Linked DNA regions of Laspinema palackyanum D2c. The protein of the gene in region 1 interacts with the protein of each later gene in a pairwise test. Links are inferred from orthologs where the notes say so. Each region holds a gene or a part of one and is shown on either strand. Other genes may lie near its edges. The genes, in order: dprA and recA.

What was found.
Region 2: the proteins of dprA (region 1) and recA interact in binary tests that used the Bacillus subtilis proteins (3 or more experiments, as listed by UniProt). The link is inferred for Laspinema palackyanum D2c from one-to-one orthologs.

Annotation. Positions count from the first base shown.
Region 1 is NZ_JAMXFD010000003.1:79,724-95,916, forward strand. The notes cover bases 6,729-9,502. They hold dprA (DNA-processing protein DprA), read left to right. Parts: upstream 6,729-7,428; coding sequence 7,429-8,577; downstream 8,578-9,502. Other genes in these bases: NG795_RS05535 (glycosyltransferase family 4 protein), read left to right, coding at 6,729-7,013; NG795_RS05540 (hypothetical protein), read right to left, coding at 7,280-7,420; NG795_RS05550 (hemerythrin domain-containing protein), read left to right, coding at 9,029-9,502. Outside these bases: NG795_RS05510 (DUF4347 domain-containing protein), read left to right, coding at 1-2,025; arginine synthesis PII-interacting regulator PirA, read right to left, coding at 2,270-2,425; NG795_RS05520 (SAM hydrolase/SAM-dependent halogenase family protein), read left to right, coding at 2,807-3,583; NG795_RS05525 (hypothetical protein), read right to left, coding at 3,644-4,276; NG795_RS05530 (DUF2301 domain-containing membrane protein), read left to right, coding at 4,376-5,035; more of NG795_RS05535, read left to right, coding at 5,751-6,728; more of NG795_RS05550, read left to right, coding at 9,503-10,051; NG795_RS05555 (SDR family oxidoreductase), read right to left, coding at 10,457-11,317; NG795_RS05560 (hypothetical protein), read left to right, coding at 11,795-12,091; beta-carboxysome assembly protein CcmO, read right to left, coding at 12,177-13,025; beta-carboxysome scaffolding protein CcmN, read right to left, coding at 13,136-14,050; beta-carboxysome scaffolding protein CcmM, read right to left, coding at 14,072-15,712; beta-carboxysome shell vertex protein CcmL, read right to left, coding at 15,944-16,193. UniProt on the Bacillus subtilis protein: Protein that helps load RecA onto ssDNA during transformation. Binds cooperatively to circular ssDNA, is able to bridge different segments of DNA. Favors the loading of RecA onto SsbA- or SsbB-coated ssDNA and formation of RecA-DNA filaments.
Region 2 is NZ_JAMXFD010000006.1:148,256-164,582, forward strand. Bases 8,089-10,996 are described here. They hold recA (recombinase RecA), read left to right. Parts: upstream 8,089-8,943; coding sequence 8,944-10,050; downstream 10,051-10,996. Other genes in these bases: xseA (exodeoxyribonuclease VII large subunit), read right to left, coding at 8,089-8,732; NG795_RS10205 (DUF3370 domain-containing protein), read right to left, coding at 10,143-10,996. Also shown: NG795_RS10170 (M48 family peptidase), read left to right, coding at 365-1,552; NG795_RS10175 (SH3 domain-containing protein), read right to left, coding at 1,806-2,459; NG795_RS10180 (mechanosensitive ion channel family protein), read right to left, coding at 2,698-4,044; NG795_RS10185 (DUF928 domain-containing protein), read left to right, coding at 4,330-5,226; NG795_RS10190 (CHASE2 domain-containing protein), read left to right, coding at 5,404-7,383; more of xseA, read right to left, coding at 7,500-8,088; more of NG795_RS10205, read right to left, coding at 10,997-11,594; NG795_RS10210 (MORN repeat-containing protein), read left to right, coding at 11,870-12,784; NG795_RS10215 (hypothetical protein), read right to left, coding at 12,797-13,021; rsgA (ribosome small subunit-dependent GTPase A), read right to left, coding at 13,319-14,380; NG795_RS10225 (MFS transporter), read right to left, coding at 14,958-16,327. UniProt on the Bacillus subtilis protein: Multifunctional protein involved in homologous recombination, DNA repair and competence.

The DNA.
Region 1 (16,193 bases):
TTTGGCGAAGGGGAAAGATTTATTGGGTTTGCCACGGTTACCACCGATGCTACGGGTAATGTTAGCTTTACGGAAACCTTTCCCAATGCAGTTCCTGCTAATGAATTTATCACCGCTACCGCAACAGACCCCAATAACAACACTTCGGAATTTTCTGGGGGTCAAGTGGTGATTGCACCTAGTTTCACCCTGGAAGATATTACAGTTATTGAAGGAAATTCTGATACAACTACTGCAATTTTTACGGTTACTCTGAATGCGGCACTCAACCAAGTCGCTACCGTAAATTATGCCACGGTTGATAATAGTGCGACTTCGCCGGAAGATTATACGGCAACGAGTGGCACATTACAGTTTAATCCTGGGGAAACTACCAAAACGATTACGGTAGCGATCGCCCCCGATACGATTGATGAACCCGATGAACAGTTTTTTGTTAATCTTTCTAATCCCGTCAATGCCGCGATCGCAACGGACCAAGCGATCGCCACCATTACTGACGATGACGAACCCCCAACCCCAACCCCGCAACCGCAACCGCAACCGCAACCCACTCCCTCACCTCTTTTGGAAGTGGTACGAGAACCCATCCTGCCATCAACCCTCAATCCAGATTCCAGCTTAACGGAAACACCGATACCCCCCTTAACTCCCATAGAGGTACCGGATTGCAATTGCCCGACGTTGACAGTACCAGAATTCGTGCCGTTAGCAGCAGCGATCGCCCAACCGAATGCGGTGGAAAATATCCTCATCGGGACCGAAGAAGATGACACCTTACAAGGCAGCAGTCGCGCTGACGAAATGAACGGAGGCAGTGGCAATGATTTACTCTTTGGCAACCCGGGTGATGACAATCTTTTAGGAAGTGCCGGAGACGATACTATCCTGGGTGGAATGGGTAGCAATTTTCCCATCGGTTCCCAAGGCGATCGCGACTGGATAGAAGGGAATGCCGGGGAAGATGATCTATTTGGCAACGAAGGCAACGATACCATTTCCGGCGGATTCGGAGGCGATCGGATATGGGGTGGAAAAGACGATGATCAGATATTGGGCGATGAGGATAGCGATACCCTCTATGGCGATTTAGGCAACGATACTCTCTACGGTGGCAAAGGCAGTGATATCCCTGTCGGTCCCTTCCTTGACGCTGATTTACTCTTTGGGAATCGCGGGAATGACTACCTCTTCGGCAACGAAGGAAGCGATACCATTCATGCCGGAAAAGAGGATGATGTCGTGCACGGTGGCAAAGATAATGACCTCATCTTTGGCGACATTGGCAATGATACCCTGTTGGGCGAACTCGGCGATGATACGCTGCTGGGAAATCCCAATGATGCCGCAGTGCTCGATCCCAATGGGCGAGATTTGCTCTTCGGTGGCGCTGGAAATGATTTCCTTAACGGCAACCAGGGGGATGATTCGGTATCTGGGGGTGAGGGAAACGATACCCTACGCGGTGGCAAGGAGGATGATATTGTTGCCGCAGATCAGGGGGATGATTTAATTTTTGGCGATCGCGGCAATGATATCCTTTGCGGTGGCGATGGGGATGACACGCTTCTCGGGGGTACCGGCATTGAGGAACCGATGGATCCTAATACGGAAAAAGATTGTCTCTCTGGGGGTGCTGGAAATGACTTCCTTTATGGCGATCGCGGCGATGACACCCTCAATGGCGATCAGGGAGACGATACCTTATTTGGCGGTAAACAGAACGATATCCTCGCGGGAGGAGATGGGAACGATCGCCTGAGTGGGGATTTCGGCGATGATACCCTGATTGGCGGCAACGGGCGCGATCGGTTTGTACTCCAGGCGGGTTATAACCAGGACCTGATTTGGGATTTTGAAGTGGAACAGGATTTTCTGGAATTAACCGGGGATTTAACCGTGGATCAACTCTTGATTACTCAAAACGGGAACTCCACTGAGATTGCGATCGCCAGTACCGGCGAAGTTTTGGCATCCCTGATGGGAATCCCTGCCGCAGGGGTCAGCAGTATCCAGTTTCTGTAGAGTGGCTGTCAGGACCCTTGAGGGAAATAGAATATCTCCAACAGAAATGGGAGCATCCTCCTAGCTGTTCAAGTCCCTGAGATGCTCCCACTTCTTAAAATATTGCAAAGCTGATATCTAATCTTGAGCAGAACCCCCAACTCTGAGATTAGACCCTTAAACTACGATAGAGACGCGAAATGAGGCGTCTCTATATCTAGTCTGTATTCGGGGTTTTATCAACGGGATTCCTTATAATCAGGCATTAGCTGAAATAGTTGGCTTCGGCTTCAAGCATCCGAATCAAGCTTTCATCCCCTTTCTGTCTAGCCATTTCCAGGCGATACTGTAGCTTCTGGCGGATAGTTGCCCGATGCATGGCTGCGGCTTGTTTCAAGGTTTCATGACTAATTTTGTTCATGGTGGACTTTTTCCGTTTTTAATTCGTGTATTTTCCCTTACTTCCAAAATAACACTTAAAATCAGGAATAGTATCAAAATTTACCAAAATTTTAATAATCATCTCCGATTCATGCTCCCGATCCTGACAAGGGACAAGGGACAAGGGAGGGGTAGGTTTTTATAACTAGCCTTCTCTGGTCCCCTTTCCGGTATCTTGAGGAGGGTTCGGATAAACTTCTTAGTTTGTAGTAACGACTTCAGTCGTTTCCGGGCATTAACCTCCTGGAGTAACCCGAGACTCTGCCAACGCCAACAGGCGATCGCCACCCCCCATCAGAAAGAAACGACAGCAAATCGGGACGTTGAACATCCTCCCTATCCTCCCCATCTCCCCTATCCCATGCTTACCCTCTTAACCGATTTTGGTTCCCATGATGTCTATGTCGGCGTGATGAAGGGCGTCATCGCCTGTATGAATCCCGGGGTCACCATTGTGGACCTCACCCATGAGATTCCTCCCCAGGATGTCGCTGCTGCGCGTTTTTGTCTGATGAATGCTTATCCCTATTTCCCCCAGGGGACGGTTCATGTCGCCGTTGTGGATCCCGGTGTCGGCAGTGCAAGACGGGCGATCGCCCTTCAACTCCCGCACTCCATCTTGGTAGGACCTGATAACGGGTTATTCTCTGGGATACTTACTCCAGAAAACCCCATTCTCGCGGCAGTGGAACTGAGCAATTCTGACTACTGGCGCACCCCTGCTCCGAGTACCACATTTCATGGGCGAGATATTTTTGCTCCCGTAGGTGCTCATTTGACTAAAGGAGTGCCTTTAGAGGATCTAGGACCCAGGATTGATCCCCAGACTTTAGTCACCCTGGATCTGCCACAATGTCAGTGGCAAAACCAGGAAATCGCCGGTTGTATCCAATATATCGATTGCTTTGGTAACCTGATCACGAACATTCCTAGCACTTGGGTGATGGAAAAACTCGGGTCAGTTGGAGTGGGCGATCGCATGATCCCCGGGGGAAATACTTACAGTGATGCGCCCAGAGGAGGTGCGATCGCCCTCGTCGGTTCTCACAGTTGGGTAGAAATTGCCATCAATGGCGGCAATGCGGCGGATACATTCCAACTTGCCGTTGGTGCAACGGTGAGGGTGAGGTTGAGCTAAAGGATCAGGATGGGTTGTTGAAAAGGGCGATCGCCAACCCTCAACTGTCGGCAAATTGGTCTAATAACTGAAAAACCACAGGAGATAATTATCAATCAACTCAAAATGCTCGGGATCTTCTTTGGTCACATCTAAATCAATTAAAGGCAAGATAAACTGGCGGCGATCGCTCGTTCGTTCCACCTTCACCATAATCCCCTCTGTACCCACATCACAAAACTGAACCAAGCTAAAGGTATCCACATAAGAAGGCTTGTGTTTTTTCAGATTTTCATATTCTTTTTTGCTCTTGCCGCCACTCACATACTCTTCTTCCCAGTCAAACTCTCCATTTCCTGTCAGATTATAAGGGGGTTTAATCCGAGCTTTCAAAAATTGTAAATATCGGTTTAAATTTTCTTCATTGACCTCTAAATTAGGACTCCCTAAAATTTCTTGTAATTCTAGTTCAAACTCATCCTCATCAAAAATATCTTCTAAAAATAAATCATCCTCATCCTCATCCTCATCATCTAGTAATAACTCTTCTATCTGGCTCATCCGTTTGACTAAATCAAGGATTCTCTGAGGATTGATAGGAATTTCCCCCCGTTCCATGAGCCGGGGGCCAAATACCCCTTCATCAATTTCTATAATTTTCGGGACCGAGGGGGATGAGGCGCTTTGTTTCGGAGGTTTTTTTGATTTAGTCATATTTAAATCGGATCAGGGTCGGGTCAGTCATCAAATCGGTCATAATCTAAAGTGTATCTCGAACACCCATTATCTTGGAGTAGATCGGTCAAATTCATCATGACTCAAGCTAATTCTATGGAATCTCCAGTCTATCAAGGGCAGTTTGGGGAATTTAGCATTACCCCCAGCGATCGCCAATCTGTTATCATCTATCGCAGTGGCTTGATGGTAGCCGCCCTCAGTTTCGCCATTGCCACAGTTCTCCTCTTTTGGCAAGGAACTACTCCCAATGTCCTCACCAGTCTGAGCGTACTCTATGCCTGTTTCTGTCTTGCCCTCGGCGTCAGCTTACTGACGATTCACATTTATCTGCAAGTCCTCCATCGCTTCCTTCAAGTCTGTTGGGCGACTGGGGCCGTCACTGCATTAACGGTGATTTTTACTCGCCCTGACCCTTTCGTAGTCACAGTTTATCACGAGGCGATCGCCCTCGTCGGTATCGGATTTACCTTTGTGGCATTAACTGGCATTTATTTTAAAGAAGCCTTTTGTTTCAATCGCCTAGAAACTAAATTGCTCACCCCCTTAGTTCCCCTGCTAATTTTAGGTCACCTCTCAGGTTTATTAACTCCCTCAATGGAAAAAATCCTATTAGCCCTGTGGGCCATTCTCTTTCTAATCTTTGCCTTGCGAAAAGCGGGCCAAGACATTCCGTCAGATATTGGAGATAAAAGTGTTTTTGCCTACCTCAAGGAACAGCAAAAAGCGCAGCCTTAACCCGATAATTGATATTTCTGGACAGGGTTGTACAGAACAAAAATGATAGAGGGCATAGGTTCCTTCATTGTGGACCAAGCCTTTTAAAGTCTCCAACAGTGCGACAGAACCCATTAGGAGGGTTTGACTCCCCCTCAATTCTAAGCAAAAATGCGCCTTGTCGTTAATTGTCAATAAATCATGACATAGCAGAGATGACCGGGGCGGGAGTTGGGCTTCAAGACAGCTAACATATAAAATCAGCTCCAGGGATTAACCTCCATGCCATCAGGCCAATTCACTCATTCTGTCGCCACATTTTATGGGTGGGATTGAGGTGATGTTCCTTGAGCTATTCCCCTCGAATTATTTCGGGGGGTAGATGCGATCGCCTTGAGTTATTTTTTATTATTTCCCTATAAATTTTCCTCGCCCAAAAGTGCGGAAGAACAAACCTCTACTGCCGGGTTCTATCTTCCATTTTATGCAAGGGAAAACATCACCGATCAGACCCCTTAAATAGAGGGTTTTGCTCAGACTTTTGACTGAAAAGGATGTTAGTTCAACGCTTTGAGTTCCAGTACCAGTCCTGGAGTCCCTAAGCCTAGTGTTAAGAAGTCCCCACAGAATCTAGGTCACCTCTAGTATTCAGGGATAACCCAACCGAACTGGAATCCCGCCGCTCAACACTGGCCGTGTTTTTATAATTCAGTTTCTTCACCCCTAGTTTATACCTATGATAACGTCCAAGTCGATTGCTTTAATTTCTGTTCATGGCGACCCAGCCATAGAAATTGGTAAAGAAGAGGCCGGAGGCCAAAATGTTTATGTTCGCAAGGTTGGAGAAGCGTTAGGCAATCTAGGGTGGCAAGTTGATATGTTCACCCGCAAGTCCAATGCCACACAACCGACGATAGTACAACATACCCCCAATTGTCGGACCATTCGCTTAGTTGCCGGACCCGAAGAATTCGTTCCGCGCCAAAAAATTTATGAATATGTCCCCGAGTTTGTTCAAGAATTTCTGAAATTTCAAGAACAACAGCGCCTAGACTATCGCTTGGTTCATACGAATTATTGGATTTCGGCAGCAGTAGGAATGGAGTTGAAAAAAATTCAACCCATCCAACAGGTTCATACTTACCACTCGCTGGGTGCCGTCAAGTATAAAGCCGTTTCCACCATTCCGATGATTGCCAGTACCCGCTTAGGCGTTGAAAAGGCTTGTTTGGAAAATGCCGATCGCATTGTCGCGACTTCTCCCCAGGAAAAAGAACACATGAGAACTCTTGTTTCCACCAAGGGACAGATCGATGTGATTCCTTGCGGCACCGATATTCATCAATTTGGCGGTGTTTCCCAGGCAATAGCGCGGGAAAAACTGGGCATTCCCCAAGATAGTTCTGTGGTCTTTTATGTGGGTCGATTTGACCGACGCAAAGGGATTGAAACCTTAGTTCGGGCGATGAGTCGTTCCACCCTGCGGGATCAGCAGGACCTCCGGCTGATGATTGGTGGAGGTTGGCGTCCAGGTCAAAGCGATGGGAAAGAACGCGATCGCATTGGCAGTCTTGTCGAAGAATTGGGAATTGCTGACTTGACAACCTTTCCCGGACGGATTGGTCATGACGAGTTGCCCTTATATTATGCAGCGGCCAATGTCTGCGTGGTTCCTAGCCATTATGAACCCTTTGGATTAGTGGCGATCGAAGCAATGGCCAGCCGCACCCCAGTTGTAGCTTCAGATGTGGGCGGATTACAGTTTACCGTGGTTTCAGAAGAAACAGGTCTACTCTGTCCACCCCAGGATGATGCCGCCTTTGCCGTCGCCATTGACCGAATTTTATCTCACCCCGACTGGCAAACCGACTTAGGCCAAGCCGCTCGCGAACGGGTCGAAAGCCAGTTTAGCTGGGATGGCGTAGCTCGTCAACTCAGTCACTTATACAGTACATTGCTGGTCCAATCCAGCCAGTCCCTGGACCCGGCGATCGCCTAATGCTCAGAGCATCAGACCCCCAGGACCAGAAACCCGGTTTTTGCCCCAAATTGGTCGCCAAGCAACAACCGGCGGGGGTTCAAACGATTGGCGGCCTAACAGTTCAAGTCGGTTGAAACCGACTGAAAACACCACAGGATAAGACTTACAGTCGTCTTTAGACGACTTGATTCTATGAGGCGGGGGATTAATCCCCCGCCGGTGTTGAGCATGGTGCAAGATCTCAGGTCAACAAACTTTTCCGTTGTTCCAAACTACACTTTCCCCTAAAATTCAAGGGGGTACGATCGCCATCCATTCCCGGGATGACAAGCCTCAATGATGATGGCTCTCCCAGGACGGATTCCGAAGGGTACTTGTAAAATGCGATCGCCTATATTTCCCCCCGATTTTTCGATAGGAGTCATTAGGGTCAATGTATCTGGAAGAACGAGCATTTTGGGTGGCTTGGTCGCAAATTCCCGCAGTCGGCCCGGTGTTACTGGGTCGCTTGTTTAAATACTTCGGCAGTTTAGCCGCTGCTTGGCAAGCTGAACCCGAGGCTCTCACTCAGGTCCAGGGTTTAGGTCGGCAACTGGTCGAAAAAATTGTCACCAGGCGATCGCAACTGAATCCCCAACAACTCTACAGCGAACATCTGCGCCAAAACCCCAATTTTTGGACCCCTGCCGACCCCGATTATCCCCGTTTGCTCGGAGAAATTCCTAACCCACCCCCCCTGCTGTATTACCAGGGTCAGGTCGATCGCCAGGAAACCCTCGGTAATCGTCCCATTGTCGGCATTGTCGGCACTCGTAATCCCTCCGAATATGGGCAGCGATGCACCCGCCGAATTAGCCAGATTCTGGCGGAATGTGGCTTTACCATTGTCTCTGGCATGGCCGCAGGCATTGATACTCACGCCCATCTCGGTTGTTTAGATGCCGATGGCCGCACGATCGCCGTTTTCGGAACTCCCCTCAACAAAATATATCCAGAGACTAATCGTAATCTCTCTGAGAAAATTATACAAAAAGGATTATTTTTGAGTGAGCATCCTGTAGGAACACTCACAAGGCGAGAACATTTCGCGCAACGCAATCGGATTATTGCCGGGTTAAGTCAGGCCATTCTGGTCATGGAAGCACCCGAGCGATCGGGGGCGCTGATTACGGCCAAAGTCGCCAATGAATATAGCCGAGATGTCTTTGCCTTACCTGGACGCATTGATGATCCCAATTCTCAAGGCTGTTTACGTTTGTTGAAAAATGGGGCCGAAACCATCATCAATGAAACTGAATTGCTGGAAATGCTAGGGGCTATCCCCAAATATCATCCGACCCCTTCCCCCACTGCGGCAAACCTCACTTCTCCCACGGCAGTGATGCCCCCCCTGCCATCGCTCCCAGATTTAGCCCCTCCCTTGCAACAAGTCTGGGAAGCAACGGCGATCGAGCCGATCGCCTTTGAACTCATTGTATCCCAAGCCCAACTTGATGCCGCCTCGGTGTCCAGTGCCTTATTGCAACTTGAATTAATCGGCTTGGTGGAGCAATTACCGGGAATGCGCTATCGCCGCAGTTGAATAAAGGGTTTCTTCCAAGAAAAATTTGCCCCTATTTATCAAATCGCTGTAGCCGTCAATTTTCCCCTTGCTCATTTGCCCATCTCTTTCTGGGAAAATGGCAGATTGTTACCCTGGCCTTTATAAATTTCTCTCTAAATTGTGTACCTCCTAAAGGCATAAAAATTTCCCTGTCAAAAGGAATATTTAAACTTAAGAGTACCCTAGAGCAAATCTGGCAAATCCCCCTAATTTTCTGGGTTTTTCCTTGATTCATCACGTTTATAGTGAGGGTATTCGTGACAAATAAGTAAAAGTTATTGCGGAATCTCTCCTGATTGGCCTAAAAATTTGTCTTCCTTTAAAAACACTACGATCTGCCTAAAGAAGGATGAATTTAAAAGTGTCCTCTTTTAAACTGAAGGACAGTTGACAACAACTTTAAATCCTGAATTTCGAGGAGAACACCCGAATGACCGTTCAATTACAAGATACTAAACGCATGGCGATCGCCCAAAAATTGGCCGATATGAAAGCTGTGCAAAATTTTCTCATTTCTAATGAACAAAAATTTATCAGCGCCACCAGCGACCCCGATATCCGCGAGCGCTTGCAAAGTATGCTAGAGGATGACCGCAAAAACCTCGGCATCATTGAAACCACCATCATTCAATATGGCAATCCCTCTGAACCCGATAGCACCACTGAGGAAACCCTCAAACAAGCTCAGAAAATGATGGAAGATTCCAAAATGAGCTTGTTTGATAAAATGTCTAAGCACGAACTGCTCAAACACGCTCAGGTGATGAAAGGACTCCTCGTCCATAAAGCCGCACAAGTCGTCGGTGCTGACATTGAAGTCGCCATCACTCCCCTGAATACGGTGAACTTTGAAAACCGTTCTCACCAAGAACAACTCAAGGGTATTCTCGAAGTCCTCGGCACTCGCGAACTCACCGGACAAGACCCGGATCAAAGCGTCTGGAGTCGGGTTCAAGATGCAATGGCAGCCTTGAGTGGTGTCTTTGGTAGCGCCGTCAGCCGCACTAAAGATGATGTGAACATTTTGGAAATCCTCCGTGCAGATCACCGCAAGGTAGACACCCTCTTCGCGGAAATCGAAAACACCAGCGACGCTAAAAAACGCGAAGAATTCTTCGGTCAAATCTATAAAGACCTCAGCGCTCACTCGGAAGCTGAAGAAGAAGTGGTCTATCCCGCTATCCGCGCTCAATTCCCAGAAGTGCAACATCTGTATAACGAGCAGGCGGAGATGAAACAACTCCTCGAAGCCATCAAATCCAGCAACGGTAGCGATGCCAGCTTTATGACTCGTGTCAAACAGTTGAAAGAAATGGTGCAGCATCACGTCAAGGAAGAAGAGAACGATATGTTCAATAAATTCCAGCAAACCATGAATGAGGCCCAAATGGAACAAGTGTCCAAGCAGTTTAAGGAAGCCAAAAGCCGCATTCAACAATCAATGGCGTCCTAAGATGCAGACTCAGTTTGGTTAGTTGCTAACCTAACGTTGTAAATCAGCCGAAAGGGGGGGTGTAATCCCTCCCTTTTTTGGGTTTCCCCCGATTATATAGCGAGGTTTAAATCATACAGAATCCCGTTGTCATACTCCATACGGTATTTAAAGGTCTATAAAAACGGATTGTAGGGGCTTCGATGTGCAGGCCCCTACACATACCGCTTGATGCCGGTTGTTTTTATAGACTTATCAGTACCCTATGGAGTATTACGCAAGATTTAACCTGAACCCATAAATGTAGAGGCGATTCCCTTGGTCGCCTCTACATTTAGGATAGATTTTCCAAATCTGTGTAAGTCCTGCCACCAAAGCTGAAAAGACGAGGGATTACCCTGCTATTTTGAGTGACAAGCTCAACGCTTAACCACCAACAACGGTACCACCATTGGGATGCAGAATTTGACCTGTCATATAAGAAGAATCATCCGAGGCGAGGAACACATAACAGGGGGCGACTTCCTCGGGTTCTCCGGCCCGTTTCATCGGGACTTGCTGACCGAATGAGGCGACTTTTTCCGGGGGGAAGGTGGCGGGAATTAGGGGAGTCCAAATTGGACCGGGTGCGACCCCATTAACGCGAATTCCTTGGCTGACCACTTTTTGAGACAAGGCTCGGGTAAAGGCAACGATCGCCCCCTTGGTGGAAGAATAATCCAGTAAAGTTTCATTTCCCTTATAGGCGGTTACCGAGGTCGTATTCACGATCGCACTGCCTTCTTGCAGATGAGGCATAGCCGCCTGAGTCAGGTAAAACATGGAGAAAATATTGGTGCGGAACGTTTTTTCCAACTGTTCTTGAGTGATATCCTCAATATTTTCTTGGGGATGTTGTTCCGCTGCATTATTAATCAGAATATCCAGATGGCCGAAAGCATCCACGGTCTGTTTAACCACCTGTTCACAAAAGCTTTTTTCACCGATATCTCCGGCGATCGGCAAACAGCGCCGCCCTTCCGCTTCTACCATCTCTTGAGTTTTTTTGGCATCTTCATGTTCGTTCAGATAAACGATCGCCACATCCGCTCCTTCTCGGGCAAACAAAATCGCCACGGAACGACCAATTCCGCTATCTCCGCCCGTAATCAGGGCAACTTTATTTTCTAATTTTCCACTGCCTTTATAGTGAGAAGCACGGGCTTTAGGACGGGGATTCATTTCTGATTCCAGGCCCGGTTGTTGGTCTTGATGTTGAGCGGGGCGTTGTTTTTCTTGCGTCGGCATAGAATTTTCCCTAAACTTTTTAAACTACCCCTTATAAATAGAACTAATTTTCAGGAATTGCCCCCTGTCTTTTTGTAGATTTTGAAACTAATCCGATCGGCATATTCTTTAAGTTATAGGCCGAATTACCGAGGGTTTAAAAGGGGAAAATTAGCGCCGCTTGAACCCGCAGCGGTTGAGGGAGGGTGAGGAGACCCCAAAACCTGCGGTCTGGAGCACAATGGGGAGATTCAGAGGGCGGACTTACCCGGGGCAACACAGTTCGGCCCTAACTGGGTTCTGTACTGCGCATGAGAATGGGGTCTCCAGGGATTGGAAAATGCCGAAACCACAGTGGTGCGTTAACCCCTACCTAGGGATTGTAGTTACGGAAAGGGAAATTCGTTTAAGATGGCTCACAAGGGGCGATCGCGCTGGTCTTCAGTAGGGAAGTGCAACCCGATTCGGGCAAGGGGTATCCATAAAGGAGTTTTTTTAATGAATAACTTTTATGAACAGGATGTTTTATTACTCGAAGTCACCCGCGAGCGATCGATTCGTCGAACCGTGATGGTCCTGGAAACCAAGCGCAAACGCATCCGCGAGGACCTCTTGGAACTAATCCAGAATATGCCCTTGTTAGCCCTACCTGTGGAGTTAACTCGGGACGCGCCGGAAGAATCGCTAGACATCCTACTAGAGGCATTATCGCGGATGGGGGATGAAGCGTTTGCTCGTTGGATTGCCGAAGGGATTCTCGATCGCCAGTCTCAAACTGAAATTCCTGAATCTTAGCGTGCCAAAATCACCGGGCATCCGGCTGAACTGAACCCATCTGCGATCGCCTCGAAACCCGAATCCCCAGGGGCCAGACCTCAAGTTATTCTTGATCCGGGTTCTCCAGTTCCAGTTTCGGTAATTCCTGTAATTCTTGCAATTCCTGCAACTCCGTCACTTCCAGGGGTTCCACCTCAACTTCTAGGGGTTTACCCAGTTTCTCCAACTCTGGCAAGGCTAACAGTTCAGGCTCTTTCTCCTCAATGACAACCGGCATTTGCAGAGGTTGGGCCGTCTCAACAAAACAACTCGCCAGGGGCAGAGACCGCTCCAAATCATCCAGGGGCCTGGGAATTACCATCACCGAGGTCAGTTCTCCAATCCGTTCGGCTTCAAACATCCCCGCTTCCACTGCGACGACCACATTCGCCACAGTGCCTCGGATAATCACCGTGCATAAGCCGTCGCCAATCTTTTCATAGCCGGTTAAATCCACATCAGCGGACTTGAGCATAGCATCTGCTGCACCCACCAAAGCCGGAAATCCTCGGGTTTCCACCAGTCCGATCGCTTGATTGGTTGGACGTCCGTGATTGCCTTCGGCCAAATCCCTCAACCGCGCACCGATGGGGAGGATAGCTTCCAAATTTGCCAAGGGACGCGGGATAACCAGCTTAGAAACCTCTTGACCAAACTTTTCGGCAGTTTCAGCACCCGCTTCTACAGCCAAGCGCACATCTGCCGTTTTGCCCCGGACCACTGCCGTACAGTGACCGCCTCCGATTTTTTCAAATCCAACTAAAATCACCCCAGCGGATTTGAGCATCATATCGGCACAGCCGACGATCGCCGGGAAACTTTGGGTCGATACTAAACCCAAAGCTAAATCCTGAAGGTCGTGACTGCGCGTTTTTTGCTCGCGCTTTACCAGTCCTACATCGCGTCTTTCCATCTTGCCTCTCCCTCAAACATGACCGAGGTCCCACATTAGCTGAGGGTATCGGTTCTCAATTTCTTCACCTGATCTCAAACGTAACATTTAAAATTTAATAGGGACTAAATCTAATCCTCTGGGATAGGTTGGATGGGGTGTTGTTTATGGGGAAACAAGGTTTGCATCAATTGGTTGAGGTGTGCTTGTCCATAGACATAAGCGGGAGAGGATGGAACAACGGCCTGATCTGGGGGTGTCGCCGCAGGTTCTGGGCCATTGCCATTGCCATTGCTGCTGATGGGTTGCGATCGCTCCGGAGTCGGACTCGGAGTCGGAGGTTCCGGCTCAGATACAGCCACAGGTTCTGGCGGTTGAGGGGGAGCCGGTGGTATCGGATCCGGGGCGACTGGGTTGGGACCCGCAGGGGATACCGGACTTGGATCCGGGGCAGCAGCAGTGTTCTCCACATCGATCCATTGACGACTTTCATCCCCGAGTAAGGAACCGGGGGGAATCACTTCATTGGATGCAACCGTGGGGTGCAGTAACGTCGTCGAGCTACCGATGCAAGCATGGGTCCCAATTTTGCCGGTTCCGATCGCCAGGACTCCGGCACCGAGGGTTGCCCCTTCTTCAATGATTAGATTGCCTTGACAGGCTTGCAGAATGGAACCCATGCCAATGCAGACACCAGCGGCGATTTCGATGCGAGTACCTGGAGATGCCTGGAGGATGACTCCCGAGGCGATCGAGGCACCTTCATCAATGGTGACATCGCCACTCATATAAATATTGGGATTCCGATTGGGTTGCAGTGGCGGCAAATACATGGGAAATGGAACCTTTAAGGGTCGAACGATCTCGATTTTCCCCTCCGGTGATCTCCGGTATGGGGAAGGGTTGGGAAACGAGAGGTGGATAGCCCAAGTTAAGGGGGAGTCAAGATGCGACGCGATCGCCTCTCTCCCTAACTCCGAGGGCGGATTGCCACAGAATGCAACGACTGCTGGGCATCCACTCAACCCCCTGGGCTTTTGGGCCACCCCCTGACGCTTCCCTGCACACTAGGGTCGTTGGACGATCGTTTCCACCACGCGCCGCTTGGCTTTCGGGTCAATTCCAATGAGGCGAACATATTCACCGGGATATTGACGCATAAATCCTTCCACCGCCGCGAGGGCTTGGGATGGATTTTGAGTATCAATGGCACCACAGCTTTCCCAGGACCCGTTGTTAAAGCGCCGCTTATTGACGTGCTCGGCACCTAGGCGAAATCCTTGGCTGAGGATTTGACGCACCATGTCAGCGACTCCCTGATCTAGGTTACCCGAGCCACCAGAGGGGGCGCTATTATAGCTGCTGCTGTAGTTTTGCCCTGGGGAGGATGGGCGACCGTTGCCATTGGTGGCGAGGGTTTCGTTGGGGCGTTGGATGATGGTTTCGACCACCCGGCGTTTGGCTTTCGGGTCAATCCCAATCAAGCGTACATATTCCCCTTGATGTTCTTTCAAGCAATTGACTAATTCCGCGAGCACCTGGGATTCATTTTTGCTTTCAATCGGAGCACAGCTTTTCCAGGAGCCGGTCCGGAAGCGTCGCTCATCGACGTGCTCAGTGCCCAGACGCAATCCTTGAGTCAGGATGTGATGGACTTGCTCGGCTAATTCTGTGGGCAGTCCACCGCCGTTCCCAGCCGGTGCACTGTAGCTGCTGGGGCTGTGACTGGGGCGATAGGAGCTGTTGCCGTTGCCGTTGCTGCTGGAGACTTGACCGTTTGGGCGTTGGACGATGGTTTCCAGGACCCGGCGTTTGGCTTTGGCATCGATGCCAATTAAGCGGACATATTCCCCACGATGTTCAGCTAAACACTGTTCTAGGGAGGAGATGACGTCCGAGAGGTTTTTGCTTTCAATCGGAGCACAACTTTGCCAGGATCCGGTGCGGAAGCGGCGCTCATCCACGTGTTCGGTACCGATCCGATATCCACCGGCTAGGAGATCTCGGACTTGGGAGATTGCTTCTTGAGTGATGGTCATAGTCTCTTGTTTAGTAGCGTTGCCATTAGAACTTACAGGGCCTGGGGCTTCATTGCGGATCTCCAGAACGCAGGCTTTGTCTTCCACACAGTGATACCCGCTGCGTAAGGCTTCGTTGATGCCGAGGACATGGGTGGCGAATTTGGTATCCGTCTCTGTCACATTCGGCAAGCGATCGGCCTGTTGCTGGTTGGTGATGATCGCTCCAGACGGAATGTATTTGCCTGGGGGAATTTCCACATCTTGAATCAGGGCGTGCATCATCACGATACAGCCCTTGCCGACTCTGGCATTAAAGACGGTGGAACGAAAGCCGATAAAACAGCTATCCCCGACATAGGCGGGACCGTGAATTAAGGCCATGTGGGCGATCGAACAATTTTTGCCGATCCACACGGAATAGGGATTGTTGTCATCTCCGACGACTCGTCCTGCATCGAGTCCGTGAATCACCACGCCATCTTGGATGTTGCTATACTCTCCGATGGAAAAGGGGGTGCCTTCATCAGCCCGGATTGAGGTACCTGGGGCAACCAAGACATGAGCACCAACCCGCACATCCCCAATCATGTTAGAGAAGGAATGAACGTAGGCGGTTTTGTGGATCTGAGGCTCGGCCATATTTCTTGACCAAGGGGTTGGCGGAGCCGCCTTGCTGCGGACTACCATAACTGAATTACTCCTTCCTGTATGCGACTAGAATCGGCGTCAGACATTCAGAATTCAGAATTCTGGGGACAGAAGGTTACAGAGGGTTTGCTTTTATCTGTGTAACGTCATCTATGGCGATCGCACAACTAGGTGAATCTTGCCTGAATTCTGACTCCTGACGCCTGACTCCACACCGAATGTGATCGCACCGCGTTGGTCTGTTTTGTCTATACTGACTAACGAAACTGACTAACGAAAGCGATCGGTTTCTTTCTTGCTGTAAAGAATGCGATTTTCAACATTCACCGTGTCTACAATCGCAATGACTGCCGCGTCCACGGGACGCTCGCCACTACGGATGACCTGCCTTGCTGCACTGCCAATGGTGACAAGCACCCATTCCCCTACACCAGCCCCTACATTATCCGCAGCGACTTCGTATTTGGGGATGAGTTGTCCTTCCTCATCGATTAATTGCAACAGGAGTAATTTAACCCCT
Region 2 (16,327 bases), on another replicon or contig:
TAAAATTACCGCCGCACTGGGCTGCGCTGAGTGCAACCCTCTCTTTGATATTAACCTTTTGTTACATTATTGGGGATCAATCTTAATATTGTGTTAATATTTGAGCTTTTGAACCTACAAAACCTTGCTCCATAAGGCTTTCAGCCTATAATCTAGCCGATTTAACCCTTAAAATACTGCAATTCATCAATTTTTTATCCGTAATTATGAATTGGCAATAGCTGATTTAACCCTAAAAATTCTCTCTTGAGGACAAGGGTCATTAATCTGGGGATCACTCCCGGTGGAGAATTTGCAGCAGCAATCCCTTTGCTGTTACCCTCAAACATGAATCGCCACGGGGATCGCCCCAGGAGGAAACGGCATGATTCGGATTCAGGGAATCGTCAAAGCAGCACAAATCGCCCGAAGTCAGTTACAGGCAGGAGTCCCTCCCAGTCGCCTGGTCAGTTTTCAGGAATTCATCCAAGAAACCCTCGGCAAGATTGACGAAATCTGTGCCAACGCCAATATCAGTCCCGCGCAACTCCCGACACCCTCGCGCAAAGCATATCAGTTCCTGGCACAAATCGACTTATCCAACCTGCCTGTCGCATCCCCGAATAGTCCGGCAGTATCCGTACAACCGATTCGCCTGAAAAATATTCGCAATCAACAACAACAGGTTTTAGCCGCGATCGCCTCCATCCTCGCCAATCCCAAAAACAGTCATTCACAACAACAGCACCTGCTCAAGAGTCTTCAAGAAACCGTTGCTACAATCGAAAGAATCTGCACTCAACAGAATGCCACCCCAGCCCAATTAAGTAAAACCGCCAGACAGACTTATGCTTGGATAAAATTTTTAACTGCCGAGTCAAATTTAGAACGCCATCTGAGTGCCACAAGACGCACCCAAAAACTGGCAGAAGAAATGCTGTGGAGTCAGATGCACCATCCCTGCAAAACTATCGCCGTTGAGTTTACAAATATCACCCATTTGTACAAAGGACAAATTGGCCCACTAGAGGCGAAAGCTCAAATTAATGAAGCCTTTATTAACGCCAACGATGAGATTTTAGCCGTTCTGGTTAGATTAGCCTTTCGGGGCAAAAATCAAGCAGATAGTCAAGCCATTAAAGAGTATGCTCTTTCCGATGACTACAGCGAAGTCGTGTTAGAGCTAGATTTGATAGCGGATACAGAATCCGAGAATCCCCAAGGGAAATGCTATAACCTCGATCGCCTGTTTCACACCGTCAACCGAGAGTATTTTGGGGGCAAAATGGTCAAACCACGCCTAAGCTGGAATCGGTCCTTTACCACCCGCAAATTCGGCCATTACGAACGGGGACGCGATCGCGTGGTGTTGAGTATTAGCTTAGATAGCGATCGGGTTCCGCAATATGTGGTGGAGTTCGTCTTGTATCACGAGTTACTCCATAAACAGCATGAGGGAAAATGGGTGAATGGACGCTTGAATGTGCATACCCCAGAATTTCGCCAAGACGAGCAGAAGTTCCGCAAGTATAAAGAGGCGGATCAATGGCTCACTCATTTAGCATCGCAGTAGGAGAGTTTGGGGGTAGAGACAATAGATTTGGATACGGAAAATTTTGGAAAGCTTAGATTCAACCGCTTTTCCCATGAATAGAAGCATTGAATCACCACATTTGACCGCAACAGAAACTCAATAATCGCACTGTTACTGCTTATGTCAATAAATGTAGATCCGCCCTTTGCTTAATTTCCTTGAAGTTAAATTTATAAAATAATCCCCCCTTTGTGGAGACAAAAGAGGGATTATTTATGCTAGTTAACCCCCATTAACCTTGGGGACAGACGGTTAAACTGTCAGCGGAAATATAACCATTAATCGGGAACGTAATTTGAACCCAATCTCGGGGTTCGCCATTGAGATCTCGGACGAGTTGATAGTTTTCAACTAAGGTGACTCGTGCAGCCGCATCTACTCCGCCTTTGTAGGCGGAAAGGCGGGACGGGTTTTCGCGAATGGCTAACCCTCGGGGTGCGCGATCGCCATTGACTTCTCGGCATAAGTTAACCGGGGTGGGTCCGGTACTGGGTACGGGAGTGGTTCCCACTTGTTCGACACAATAGCCCAAATTGCTGGTATTGCCATATCCATTAGATACATATCCCTGCACGGGGGCAGCAATTTCGACCCATTGACGTCCGTCGGGTCCTCGGATGCCTTGAAATCCTTGGACTAGGGTCACTTGTTGGTTAAAGGGAACAAATCCCACCTGGGGACTGTTGGGATTCGGTCCTTGGCGAATAATCAACCCAGAGGGAGCGAGGGTGCGACGGCAGAAACTCTGGGCTGCCTGTGCCTGTGCTTGTTGCCAGGAGGGCGTTGAGGCGGAAAGGGTTTGGGCAGTTCCCGTTAGTAATCCTCCGGCGATCGCCAATAAACTCACAAATGCTGCGGGTAAGTTCGAGTGAGTAAATTTTCTCATGATTTAATCTCCAATTTGACTAAAAACTGTCGTATTATTATGAGTTAGTTATAACCCATAATTTTTAGCTTTAAATCAGTCTGGAGATAGGTATTGCTCACTCTTTCGGGAACCTTCCCGGACATCATCACTCTCCATCTCCCCGGGGGGAATCCTGAGTAAAACTTGACCGACCCCTCCCTAGGTTTCATTCTCTTCTAGGGTGAATAGCTGGGCTTTAATCAGGGATTCTCGGGCTTTAGCCTTGGGGTGGGGAGGACTGAATCGAGGGAGGTAAATTCCGAAAAGTTAGCGTATAAATTTCCGTCGGCATTTCAATGTTTGCGCGGTCTAATGCCTCTTTAATTCTTTGAGCGCCCTGAGAGGTCATTTCCAGAAACTCGGCTCGTCGGGAATCCACCCAAAAGCGAATTTCTAAATTAATCGTACTGGCAGCTAATTCCTGAACGAGGACTTCAGGTGCCGGACTGGGTTCTACTAAGTCAAGTTCATTAAGGGCTTTTAAAATTGCGGCTTTCGCTTGGTTAATGTCGGCGTCATAATCAATACCAACCATCACCGATGTGCGTCGCCGAGGTGAAGCGGTATTGTTCGTAATACTGGATGAAAAGACTTCTTGATTTGGAATATAAATCAGCCGTCCATCATAAGTTCTGATGGTGGTGGCGCGGAGTTGAACTTCGGTGACGGTGCCTTCATAGTCACCGATCGCAATCTGGTCCCCAATCCGGAAGGGACGAACTGCCAGCAGAATCACTCCGGCAATGTAGTTACTTAAAACATCTTTTAAACTAAAACCAATCGCCACACTGGTGAGTCCTAATGCTCCGAGTAACGCGGCAAAATCTAGCCCTAAAACGCCCAAGGCAATCACCCAACCTATCACCCAAATCGCCCCATAACCCAAGCGAGAAATCAACAGTTCTGTACTGTGATCGCCTTCGGTTTTTTGCGCCCAACTATAGGCAATCCGACGGACAGCAATAGCAAAACCCCAAGTTAATAAGATGACAATTAATGCTCCCACCAGCGAGGGTAAGTTACCAATTGCATCTTGAAGTAAATTCCGCACCGTGGCATTGAGGCGTTGGGCGACATCGATCGCCAGGGGAGGACGATCAAGAGCTTCGTTCAATTCCTCCGCCCACTGATTGGCTAAAATTTGAGCATTTGCAACCCCAAAATCCTCGGCATCCTGCTCGATTACCGTCATAATCACGCGGTTGTTGACTTGCAAGGTTGCATAATTTTCGGTCTGATTATACTGAACAGTAATCGAGTCTGCGGTTTCCGATTGACCTATCAAACTGCTTAGGCGTCGGTTGATAATCTGTGCGCGCTCTCGTGCGCTCAGATTTCCCACACTGCCGACTTGAAAAATAGGTCGGTTTTTCACAACGACATCGGCAAAAAAGGGTTCAGTCAACCCAGGGACGCTCTCCTCCGTTGCCGGAGAGGATTGAGGCATCGGCATCTCCTCTTGTGCGAAACTCGGGGAAGCGATCGCCATCATCGCGCCTAAGAGGAACCCCCCCAGGTAAGCTGTCCTCCTCAGATTTACTTTGATTAGGTTGTGTTTTAACATAATTGGATGCTCAAGGGTCAACGGTACTGCCTTACATTTTGAGCCACAATCGTCCCTCCATTGCGTCCCCCTTATGGTATATCTTCAGCGCCGGTTCACCGGGAAGTAAGCGATTTTTCCGCGATCGCTTTCTCCTCTTTAATGATTATAGAGGCGGGATGTTAAGCCAAATACCTGTTACCCTTTCTTTTTAGAGAACAAAAAATCTTAAATGAGAGACTAAGACATAAAAGCACAAATTTCCCGCTTAAAATTGGATTGATTCATACAGGAGAGCGTTGTATTATGCCTGGGCAAAAGTCCCCTCTATCTCTAATTCCCCTTGGGTCCGCCGTCTTCGTGGCGATCGCCATCGTCTCTCGCCTGTCAACACCGCTACAGGCAACCGCCACCGCCGGAGAAATCCTCCGCGAAACTCGACCCGGGGAACTGCTCACCCAAGGGGACCCTCTGGATCCGCCTAGGGATAACCCCTCTCCCTTACAGGGTTCGGCAGGAGGCACTCGGTTTTATCAGCCGCCAATAGAACCTCCATTGCGCCAGATTCCCCTTAATAATGGAATTCGCGGCAAATGTCCCATTGATCGCCAGATCCCTTCGGAACCCCTCACTGCCTTGATGCCTTCCTCTGGGGTGGGGTTAACCACAGCAGGAAATTCCACCACCTTTTTTATCTATTTGCCCACGACTTCAGCCCTCACAGGGGAATTTGTGCTGCAAGATGAGACGGGGACAGAACAGCTTTATCAGATGATGGTGGAACTCACCAATACCCCCGGTATTATCCGGTTCACCGTTCCCCTCCAGGAGCTATCTTTAAAGAGTGGCGAGTATTATAGGTGGTACTTTAGTATCCTGTGCGATCCGAGCGATCGCGCCGCAGATTTGTTTGTCTCGGGATGGATTCAACCGATGGATGTGAGTCCAAGCTTAATGGCGGACCTGGAAAATGCCGCAACTCCCCTGGAACGCGCTGAAATTTATGGACAAAATGGCTTTTGGTATCCCACCCTGGAACTGTTAGCCGATATGCAGCAGTCGCCCACTAATTTTTCCACCGAAGCAAAAATCGGGTGGGATGAACTGTTGAGTGCTGAGGTTGTTAATCTCGAATTTCTGGTCAATCAACCGTTTTTAGAATGCTGTGAAATAGAAAATAAACCCCTACCAACCCAGCCCTAAACGGACCCTGGTCGGAAACACTTCTAGGCGATCGAGGATTGATCGCCCCCATCCGGTGGGGTACAACCGAACCCGATTGAATAATCCTCAGATCCGTTGGCTATCTAATCGGGGTGAATCTATATTTAATCTAAAATATTAACGGTTTCGATTTCTTTATCCTCTTTCCCTGTGCGAATGTTTAATCGAAATGTACCCAAACCCGGATTTTTTATCAGACAGTCTCCCGATGTGACGGCGAAAAAAATTAAACAGGTTTTATGGGAATGGCGCGGGATATTCATCACCGCTCCCACCGTGGCAATTTTGACCATTGCCCTGCGAAGTTTAGGCGTCTTGCAACTACTAGAATGGGCCACCCTTGACCTATTTTTTCGGTGGCGTCCTATGGAACCCACCGATTCGCGGATTGCCATTGTTGCCATCAATGAATCGGACATTCAACGGGCTAAAACCTGGCCGATTTCTGACCAAGTGTTAGCGCAATTACTGGAAACCATTAAAAGTCATGAACCTGCCGTGATTGGACTCGATATTTATCGAGACCTCCCCGTAGAACCGGGACATGAGCAGCTCACCAAGGTGTTCGCTTCAACGCCGAACTTAATCGGAATTCAGAAAGTAACCGGAAATGCTTATGGGGATTCCGTTGGCCCTCCGACTCAATTAAGCGAACTCGGACAGGTGGGGGCGGCAGATATTCTATTAGACCGTGATGGCAAAGTTCGGCGGATTTTACTGTCCGTTAAGGATAGAAATAATAAAACTATTTATAGTTTTCCGGTAAAATTGGCGTTAGAGTATTTAAAACCCCAGGGCATCGGATTTGAATTACTAGACCGGGAACGGTATAAACTGGGATTGGGAAAAACCTCGTTTGTCCGCTTGACTGCAACTGATGGCGGTTATATGGGCGTCGATGCCGGAGGGATTCAAATTTTGTTCAACCCTCGTAATCATCTTTGCCGAAGTTGGATCCCACATTGCAATGTTTTTGATACAGTCTCTATGACTGCTGTTTTAGAAAACCAGATTTCCCCGGATTTTTTTCGCGATCGCATTGTATTAATTGGCTCTACCGCAGCGAGTCTTAAAGATAGATTTTTTACATCCTATAGCAATAGCTGGGTCACCTCACCCGCAGGGGTTGAAGTTCATGCAGATGCCTTGTCTCAGTTATTAAGTGGGGCCCTGGAGGGAAGACGGTCCATCGCTGTTTGGTCCGATTCAGTGGAGGGGTTCTGGATTTTCCTATGGTCTGGAGTGGGTGCAATATTAGGCTGGAGATTCTTGCGAATTCGCTCCAAAATTATGCTCTTAGCCCTAGTCTCTGGGGGGTCGATTGGCGGAGGATTTTTAGTCTTTTTAGCGGGGTGGTGGATACCCGTTGTTCCCCCCTTACTGGCGTTAATCAGTTCAGCAGTAGCAATGGTCGGCTATACTGCTTATATCGAAAGTGAAAACCGCCAAACCGTGATGAATTTGTTGGGTCAGCACGTTTCCCCAAAAATTGCTCAAGCGGTCTGGAATAGTCGTCATGAATTACTCAAAGAAGGGCAGATTTTAGGGCAGCAAATGACCGCAACGGTCCTATTTACCGACCTGCAAGGGTTTACTCGAATTACCGAACAAAGCGATGCTCAAACCTTAATGCTGTGGCTGAATGAGTATATGAAAGCCATGTCAGGGATTGTGTTAGACCATGATGGAGTGGTGGATAAATTTATTGGGGATGCCATTATGGCGGTGTTTGGGGTGCCGATTCCCCGGACCCGACCAGATGAAATCGCCGGAGATGCGATCGCCGCTGTTGCTTGTGCCGTCGCGATGGGGAAAAAATTGCGATCGCTCAATCAACAATGGCAAGCCCAAGGGCGTCCCACCGTCGCCATGCGCGTTGGCATCTCCACCGGCACAGTCTTCGCCGGAAGTCTCGGCTCTCGCCAACGGTTGAATTATACCGTACTAGGAGATACTGTCAACGTCGCCGCCCGATTAGAAAGTTACGATAAAACCTTAGACGGGGGGATTTGTAGAATTTTAATCGGGGAAGAAACCTATCACTATATTCAGGGACAATTTTCCACCCAATGTATCGGGAGCGTCCAATTAAAAGGACGACAACAGCCGGTGAATATCTATCAGGTTTTGACCTAGGGGGAGGGGTAAATAGTAAGTACCCGATCACCTCTCACCTCGTGACTTGGCTCTGCCAAGTCATGTACAATTGGAGGCTCTGCCTCCAGAAACCCAGCAGGTGCTTGAATAAACCATTATTCCAAAATCTCTGTAATTTGCACCTTCACCTGACCTTGAGCCAGTTGCACGATCGCCTCATCTCCTGCAACTAACTCACTGCTACTACGAGCGATCGCCCCATCCTCTTTCTTCAACACCGCATAGCCCCGTTGTAACACCTTCTGCGGGTCCAACGTTCCTAACTTTTGCCGCAACAACTCACAATGCTGCTGCGCCCGATCGCCTTGTTTTAACGTCGCTTGCACCAGTCTTTTTTGCAACCATTGCAAAGATTGCCAATCTTCCTTAAGCTGTCGTTCTAACGGTAACCGATATAACCGCGATCGCAACTGATTAATCCCTTCTACTTCCTGTGCCATCTGCTCAACCATCGCCGCTTTTACCCGTTCCACCCGGTAGCGATGTTCTGCATACAAACTCGCCAATTCTGGAACCACAATTTCAGCCGCAGCAGTGGGAGTGGAAGTTCTAACATCCGCCACTAAATCTGCCAGGGATTCATCTCGTTCATGTCCAATTCCCGTAATTACTGGAATCGAACATTGGGAAATCGCCCTCACCACTCGTTCATCATTAAAACAAGCCAAATCCTCCGAAGCCCCACCACCCCGGGCCAAAATCAGCACCTCAGCGCGATTATCTGCCTCCACCCGGGCGATCGCCGAAGCAATAGAAGCCGGGGCCAATTCCCCCTGGACCGTTGCCGGAGACAGCAACACCCGCAATCCCGGATAACGCTGATTGAGCGTTCGCTGAATATCCCCCCATGCTGCCGCCTGGGGAGACGACACCACCGCGATAATCTGCGGATGACGCGGTAACCGGCGCTTTCGGTCCGCATCAAATAACCCTTCTGCTTCCAAGCGCGATCGCAACTGGCGGTAGCGCAGGGCCTGCAACCCTTCCCCTGCCGGAAACCCCTGCCACACCGTCAACTGATACTCTCCCCGCTTCGGATACATCCGAATACTGCCCAACACCAAAATTTGCTCCCCCCTGGAAGGCATCTGCACCAACTTTTCAAGCTGAGAATTCCAAACCACACAGCGAATCGTCGCACTCCCGTCCGGTTCCTGCAACGTGAAAAACAGCCCACTGCGATGGTGATTGGCACTCGAAACCTCCCCCATCACCCAGACTTGCCGCAGTTGAGAATCCAACTCCAACAACTCTTGGATGTAGGCGGTTAATCCAGCCACCGATAGGGCCGTATCCGTCAGCATTTGATAGGTGTTCGACTCATTCATGAACAGTTCTTTTGGGGGTAAGCAGGGACTTAACAATAAAAGCTATAATCAGCAAGACTTTTACAGTGTTTTGAGCTAGGCGGTCACCGGGGGGAGAAGCCACTCCATTTTTAAAACAATTTTAACCTTTGATGACCCCCCCACAGCCCAAGCTGAAGTAATGTAGAATAGATAGTCAACATACCCAATCTGCAAGTCCCAAATTAAGATAATGGCTACAGCAAGCACAGCGAATTCTGAAAAAGACAAGGCCCTAAAAGTCGTACTTTCCCAAATTGAGCGCAGCTTTGGCAAAGGGGCGATTATGCGCCTGGGTGATGCCACCAAGATGAGGGTCGAAACGATTCCATCCGGGGCGCTTACTCTTGATTTAGCCCTGGGTGGCGGGTTGCCAAAAGGCCGCGTCATTGAGATTTATGGACCAGAGAGTGCAGGTAAAACCACCCTAGCACTCCACGCGCTTGCAGAAGTTCAAAAAGCTGGGGGACTAGCTGCTTTTGTGGATGCGGAACACGCCCTAGACCCGAGTTATGCCTCGAAAGTAGGGGTTGATATCGAAAATTTACTCGTTTCTCAGCCGGATACGGGAGAAATGGCCCTAGAAATTGCTGATCAGTTAGTGCGATCGGCAGCAGTGGACCTCGTGGTGATTGACTCCGTAGCGGCCCTGGTCCCTCGCGCGGAAATCGAGGGCCAAATGGGCGACCCCACCATCGGGTTACAAGCGCGGTTAATGAGTCATGCCTTGCGGAAAATTACCGGAAATATTGGTAAATCCGGCTGTACCGTGATTTTTCTCAACCAGTTGCGGCAAAAAATTGGCGGTTACGGCAACCCCGAAACCACCACCGGGGGAAATGCACTCAAATTCTACGCTTCGGTCCGTCTGGATATCCGCCGAATTCAAACCTTGAAAAAAGGCACGGAAGAATACGGCATTCGGGCTAAAGTCAAGGTGGCAAAAAATAAAGTTGCGCCACCCTTCCGCATTGCTGAATTTGATATTTTGTTCGGCAAGGGCATTTCTAATATGGGATGCTTAATTGATTTGGCGGAAGAAACCGGCGTGATTAATCGTAAAGGCGCTTGGTATAGCTACAACGGAGATAATATCGGTCAAGGACGGGATAATTCTCTGAAGTATCTGGAAGAAAATCTCCCCATCACCAACGAAATTGAGAAGAAGGTGCGAGAACAGTTAGAACTCGGCGCGGTGGTTTCTGCCAACTCCGTAGGACGTTCTAATCGCGATGATGATGATGACATCGATGGAGATGGTTATGAAGTCGAGTATGTGGATGAGGAGGATGCGGATTAAGTTTGTAAATAATCTCTAGCAAGGGAATCAGAAACGGGAGCATCCCGATTTACAAAATCGGGATGCTCCCGATCGCCCCTTCCCCACCCCAATTAATTCGGACTTGCCACCGTTCTCACCGTCAGCACTTGCGGTGGGGTCGCATCGGGAGGATAGAGAAAATCCACCTCAACCAAACGCCGATCGCCCGGTGGTAGAGTCAGGGACAACAACGGTTCTCCCTGTTGTCCCCGTCGCTGTACCAAATGCAGATAGCGCGTCTGAGTGACGCCTTTTTCATCGGGATAGCGCACTCGGATCGTCCCGCGAAAGAACACTTGCCGATCGCGCGGATTGAAGAATAACAGTGCATCCATATCCTCATTTTCCTTCAACGGTGACGAAAACTCTAACCTCACCGTCTGCGCTTGATCGCTAGAATTGTACAATGGCAAACTCAAATCGTATTCTATCCCATAATTAGCATGAGCGAAATAGGCCGTATCGGGATACCGTGCCAGCATTGGCGCACTTTGTATCTGCCCCGTTCCCAAAGTAATGCGATGTACCGTACTCAACGCATAGGCAAACGCTTGACCCAGAGGCGGAATTGTGAGAGTTTCCGAATTCGGGTCATCAGTGAGATGCGATCGCCACTGCGACCCCTGCGCCACCCCCGCCACGCGCCCGAACACCACATCGATATTGCTCGGATCCAGAGAAGTCGGCGGCGTATCTCGCGGCCCTGCAAACCCCCCATTTTCTAACAATCGCTGCCATTGAGCTAAAGTAGGTGCGCGTTCTTTGCCATCATCCGTCAAGGGCGATCTCATCGCTAAATTTGCCAAATAGACCTCCCCACTACTCGACAACCGCATCATCGTCGATCGCGCATTAGAAGAAGGCACTACCGTTCCCACCGGAATCGGCGCATTCATTAACATCACCGTCCCACCCGGAGGAATCTCCCATTTCTGCGGAAACATTTCCTGTCTGTTTCCCCGCAAAACCGCATTCATTACGCGACTTCCCGGCCCAGAATACACCTTTCCTTCCGCATCTTCTACCATATCCGGTAGCTCGATAAATAATGCATCGGGACTGGTTAAATAACTCCCGGCTTGCAACACTTCAATCGTCACCGTTTCTGCGGTGGGATTGTACGCCATCAACCCTTGATAAAAGGTGCGAGTTTCTTCCGGCGATCGCGCCCTAGCAATATGATGGGAAAACACATCAAATCGTCCTTGAAACGCAAAATTTAAGTGTGCATCCGGTACTTGTTTTCCCTCGGGTGGAAAAGTAGACAGTAAAATTCCCGGTGTCAGTACCACCTCTGGACTATTGCTATTAAAAACCGGCACTCGATCCAGTTCTCCCAGTAGAGGGCGCACCTCTTGAACATCCTGCACTTCTTTGGGCGGTAAAGCATCGATCGCCGGGATAGCGTCAAAACTGGGAATTTGTTCCGGTTCTGGCAACACTTGTGATGGAGGCATCGCAGGCGCAGGAGTGGGTACGGCAGTGGTTTGGGCGATAGGAAAGATTAGGAAGAATGGCAGCATGAGTGGTGGTCAAGAGAGGATAATGAGATGCGATCGCGATTCTATCGTTTTTTCGCCCTTTTACCCGAACATCGGGGCGACATCGGTATAAGGATTGCTAGTGGATAGGGGTTAGATAAATTTATAGTTGACATCATTCAATAGAGACATTAAGATAGCAAAGCGTAACCGGAGAGTTGACTTGCAAAGGGGTGTTTTAATCGGGGCTAAGGAGAGCATCGACCAATCCAATCAGAGTTGATTTACAATGCCATAAACGGAGGTTTTTTGGAAAAATGTTGCCATTTGTTTTTCTTAGCCAGACCAAAACAGTGACGACGGATTGGAAAGGGACAGGTTCCCAATGGGCGATCGCCGCAATGGTTGCGGTGGGGGTGATTGGGACGGCTGCGATCGCACCGACAATCGCTCAAGTTCCCAGCAGCGTTACCCGCACTTACTGTCAGAATAATAGCGGTTCCAGCAGCGAAAATCCTAACGGCATCTGCATTTTTCCCAGTGGAAACTATTACGACGGCCAACTCACCAATGGTGTCAGACAGGGAAATGGTACTTTTCTGTTTGCTGATGGTAGCGAATGTTCGGGAACGTTTCGCAACAATTTACTCAACGGTAGAGGCTCCTGCAATTTTATTAACGGCAACCGCTACGAAGGGGAATTTCAAAATAGCATCATTCAAGGCAGTGGGGTTTATACCTTTGCCGATGGCACCCAATGTTCCGGTACGTTTGAAAACGGACAATTGAACGGGAAAGGGGTTTGTACCTTTGCCAATGGCAATCGCTACGAAGGCGAGTTTAGAAATAATGTCAGACAGGGAACTGGGGTGTATGCGTTTGCCGATGGCACGCGCTGTCAAGGGGAATTTCGCAATGGACAATTAAACGGTAAAGGAAGTTGTAGTTTTGGCAATGGGAACCGCTACGAAGGGGAATTTAGAAATAACCTGCGCCAGGGAAATGGGGTTTACGTTATGGGTGATGGGACCCGGTGCGAAGGACAATGGGGCGAGGGAAAATTGAATGGGAGAGGGGTCTGTACGTTTGCCAATGGCAATCGGTATGAAGGGGAGTTTAGAAATCACGTTCGACATGGCAAAGGGGTGTTTATTTTTGCCAATGGGACGCGGGTGGAAGGGGTATGGCAGGATGGAGAGTTTCAGGCGAATAATGCGCCGTCGGGGGGGTAAGAGCCACAGATTTCACAGATTTTCACGGAAGAATTGTGGAGACGCGATTGAGGGCGTCTCCGACGTTGGTGTGGGAAAAGCGATCGCCTCCCTATTGCGTGATATGTAGGTTACAGCCCACTGTAATACAAGCAGACAATTGGTGTAATGCTTTTTTTCCGCTTTGAAAGCTTCAATGATTTTAGTTGTCATTTCCGGTGCAATATTTTCTTCCAGCAATGGAAAAATAAAAGTCATTGATTCCCCTTCTGCCTCCTCTATTTCAACTTCAAATCCCTTGGGTACTATAGCGCGTCTTGCAGCAGTTTGACACGAGGGACTAGGTAGGATAAAATAAAAGTTTATGTACAAAGAGGGGGCAAATCATGAAAATTAGTGTTCAATTAGATAGTATATCAACGAATTTAATTGATTTAACCGAGTTCATTGACAGTCAGAAACCGGGTTTCTCCTTTACTAAAGGTTGTTGCATTAGTCGGTTTTTAACCGACTTGAGTGATTAGGCGGGGGTTCAAACCCCCGCCCGTTTCTTTTCTATCCCTTACTCAGTTTCCGGATTTGTTGATGAATCTTTTTCCAGCGTTTCTTCTCTGCTAACTGCGCCGTTTGGTCCTGTTTTCGGGCCAAATAGGCTAACTCGCTTTGCAGCTTTTGATAACTGAAAAATCGTTCAAAATCCAACGTTCCTTCTGCGATCGCCTCTTGAACGGCACAACCGGGTTCGGAATCATGTTGACAATCCCGAAATCGGCAGTGTTGCGCCAAACTTTCGATATCCGCAAAGGTTTCGGGTAATCCCTCTTGATTGTTCCAAGTTTGGATTTCTCGCATTCCTGGAGTATCAATCAGCAGGGCACCGGAGGGTAAAATCATCAATTCTCGATGGGTGGTGGTATGCCGTCCCCGACTATCGGTTTGGCGCACTTCCTGCACTTTTTGAGTGGCAGTTCCGAGTAATTGATTGGTGAGGGTAGATTTGCCGACCCCGGAGGACCCGAGTAAGGCAACGGTGTTTCCCGGTTGCAGGTAGGGGGTTAAGGCATTTAACCCAACTCCAGCGATCGCACTCAGGGGAATAATCGGCACTCCCATCGCCACTGCTTCAACCTCGGCAATGTAGTCTTCCAGGCGATCGCACAAATCCGCCTTATTCAACACAATTGCTGGTTTTGCACCGCTTTCCCAGGCTAAAATCAGATACCGTTCGATCCGCCGCAGGTTAAAATCCCGGTCCATTCCTGACATTAATAGGACCGTATCGATATTAGTGGCAACGATTTGTTCACGGGTTTTGACGCCCGTACCTTTCCGGGAAAACTTAGTTTTTCGGGGCAAAATAGCCTGGATAATCGCTTTATTTTCCCCGTCGCGCAGTCCCATCGCTACCCAATCTCCCACTGCCGGAAAATCGTTTTCACTGGTGGCGTGATAGCGCATTTTTCCGGTAATGTCCGCTAATAGTTCTCCGCCTTCGGAGTAAACGACGTAGAGATGTTTATGGGCGATCGCCACTCGTCCCGGGAGATAGCCTTGTTCCCGATACGGTGCAAATGATTCGTTAAAAAATGGAGTCCAACCCAGTTGTTCTAGGTTCATGGTTGAGAGTTCCTCGATTTGTCTGGTGTGTCGATTCCCAGGCATCCCGAGAAACCCGAATTGAGGTTCTCAATAGAAAATTCATTCTCAAAGTCTCTAGGTTAATGCCCGGTCATGGTTTGGCCTAATTCTTGATTAGAAATGCAGACTAACTCAGACATTCGTTTTCTCCCGATTCGTTCATTGATGGGTGAATACTCTCTCCTGTTTTTCAGTTGAGAGACTACTATTTTTCTATTAAAACCTAAAGTGAATCTGATGTCAAGAGGGAATTTTAGGGGAATTTTTAGGAAAAAAAAGCCCCTTAGTTAAAAGTTAAAAGTAGGGTGGGCACTGCCCACCTTTCTGTGCAGGTGGGCAATGCCTCCTGAGCTTGTCGAAGGGCCTACTCCTTTTTAAAGAGCTATCACAACTGAATTCCGTATCAACAGGGAATTTTAGGGGAATTTTTAAGTAAAAAAAAGCCCCTTAGAAAAGAGGCTTTTGTTCTGTATAGCGCGTCCAAATCCTATCTGTAGGGGCTATTCATGGAGTACCCCTACAAGGGAGAGGAGGAATGCGTCAGTCGGGAACGGGATTACAGAACCCGTGCAGTCAGGAGCACACCTAGCGCACCGGCACCGGCAGCCGCAATCCCTGAAACCAACGCGGTGAAGAACAACCACCAGGCGGCAACTTCTGCCGCTTTGCGGGTTTCTTCCACTTGGCGTTCCGCTTCGTGCTTCACCTGTTCGATGCGACGTTGGGTTTCCAGTTGCATCCGTTCTGCGCGTCGTAACACATTGTTCCGAACTCCTTCAATTTGATCGACCATCCGATTGGCATCAGCTTCGGAGATGTCATCGCGAGAACTAATGACAGCTACCAGGGTATCGCGATCGAAGTGACTGAGGCGATCGCGCAACGCATCAAATCCCGCTTGCGGATCATCGAACAACGTCCGAATATCACGTTTAAGACCTTCGTAGTTGAGTTCCGGACGATCTAGGGAATTGAGATAGTTGCGAATTCGGGCAAAAATGCTATCCACCACCCCTTTAATGCGGTCTTGAACATTCTGCACCTGTTGCATAAATTGGTCGCGAACGGACATAACCCGACCGACAATTTCCTTGGCTTCTTGTTCTGATATATCAGGACGTTGTGCCACCAATGCCTCAATCGTGGTGCGATCAATATGGGCGAGGCGATGTCCGAGATTCTTGGCCCCCAGACGTGGATCGGCAATCATTAATTGCAAGTCACGCTTGATGCCATCAGGGTTCAGTTCGGCCTTACCCGTATTCCGCAAGTAATCTTCAAAAGTCTGTTCAAACTCTAAGGCTTGTTGTTGCACCCGAGTCGCCAGTCGGCGCGGTGCCCGGAGGACCTTGCGAATGTTTTGTTGCAATTCGTCAATAACCCGGTTGACATCCTCTTCGCTTAAGTCTTTCCGTTGTGCCAGCAATTGGACCAAGGTATCCCGGTCCATTTGACTGAGACGATCGCGAATGGCGATCGCACCGGCTTGAGGATCATTGAGGAGTTTTTGCAAATCCCGCTGAATGCCTTCCGGGTTGAGTTCTTCTTTCCCCGTGCTTCGCAGGTAATCGGAAATTGCCGAAGTCGCATGATCGTACTGTTGCTTCGCTTGATCCGCAACCTGTTGGGGAGCATGGGAAACACTGTACCAAGTATGTTCTACTCGGTCTGCGATCTCGTTAACTTCATCCTCATTTAACTCTTGCCGTTGGGAGAGCAACTTCACCAGGGTATCGCGGTCAAAGTGCGATAACCGCGATCGCAGTGCTACGAAACCGGCTTGTGGGTTATCCAATAATTTACCCAAATCCCGCTTGATACCTTCGGGATTGAGTTCTTCTTTCCCGGTGTTTCGCAGATAATCCTGGACATGATTCCACTGGAGATCCAGATTAGCTTGCGCCGCTTCTTGGAGTCCTTTGGACT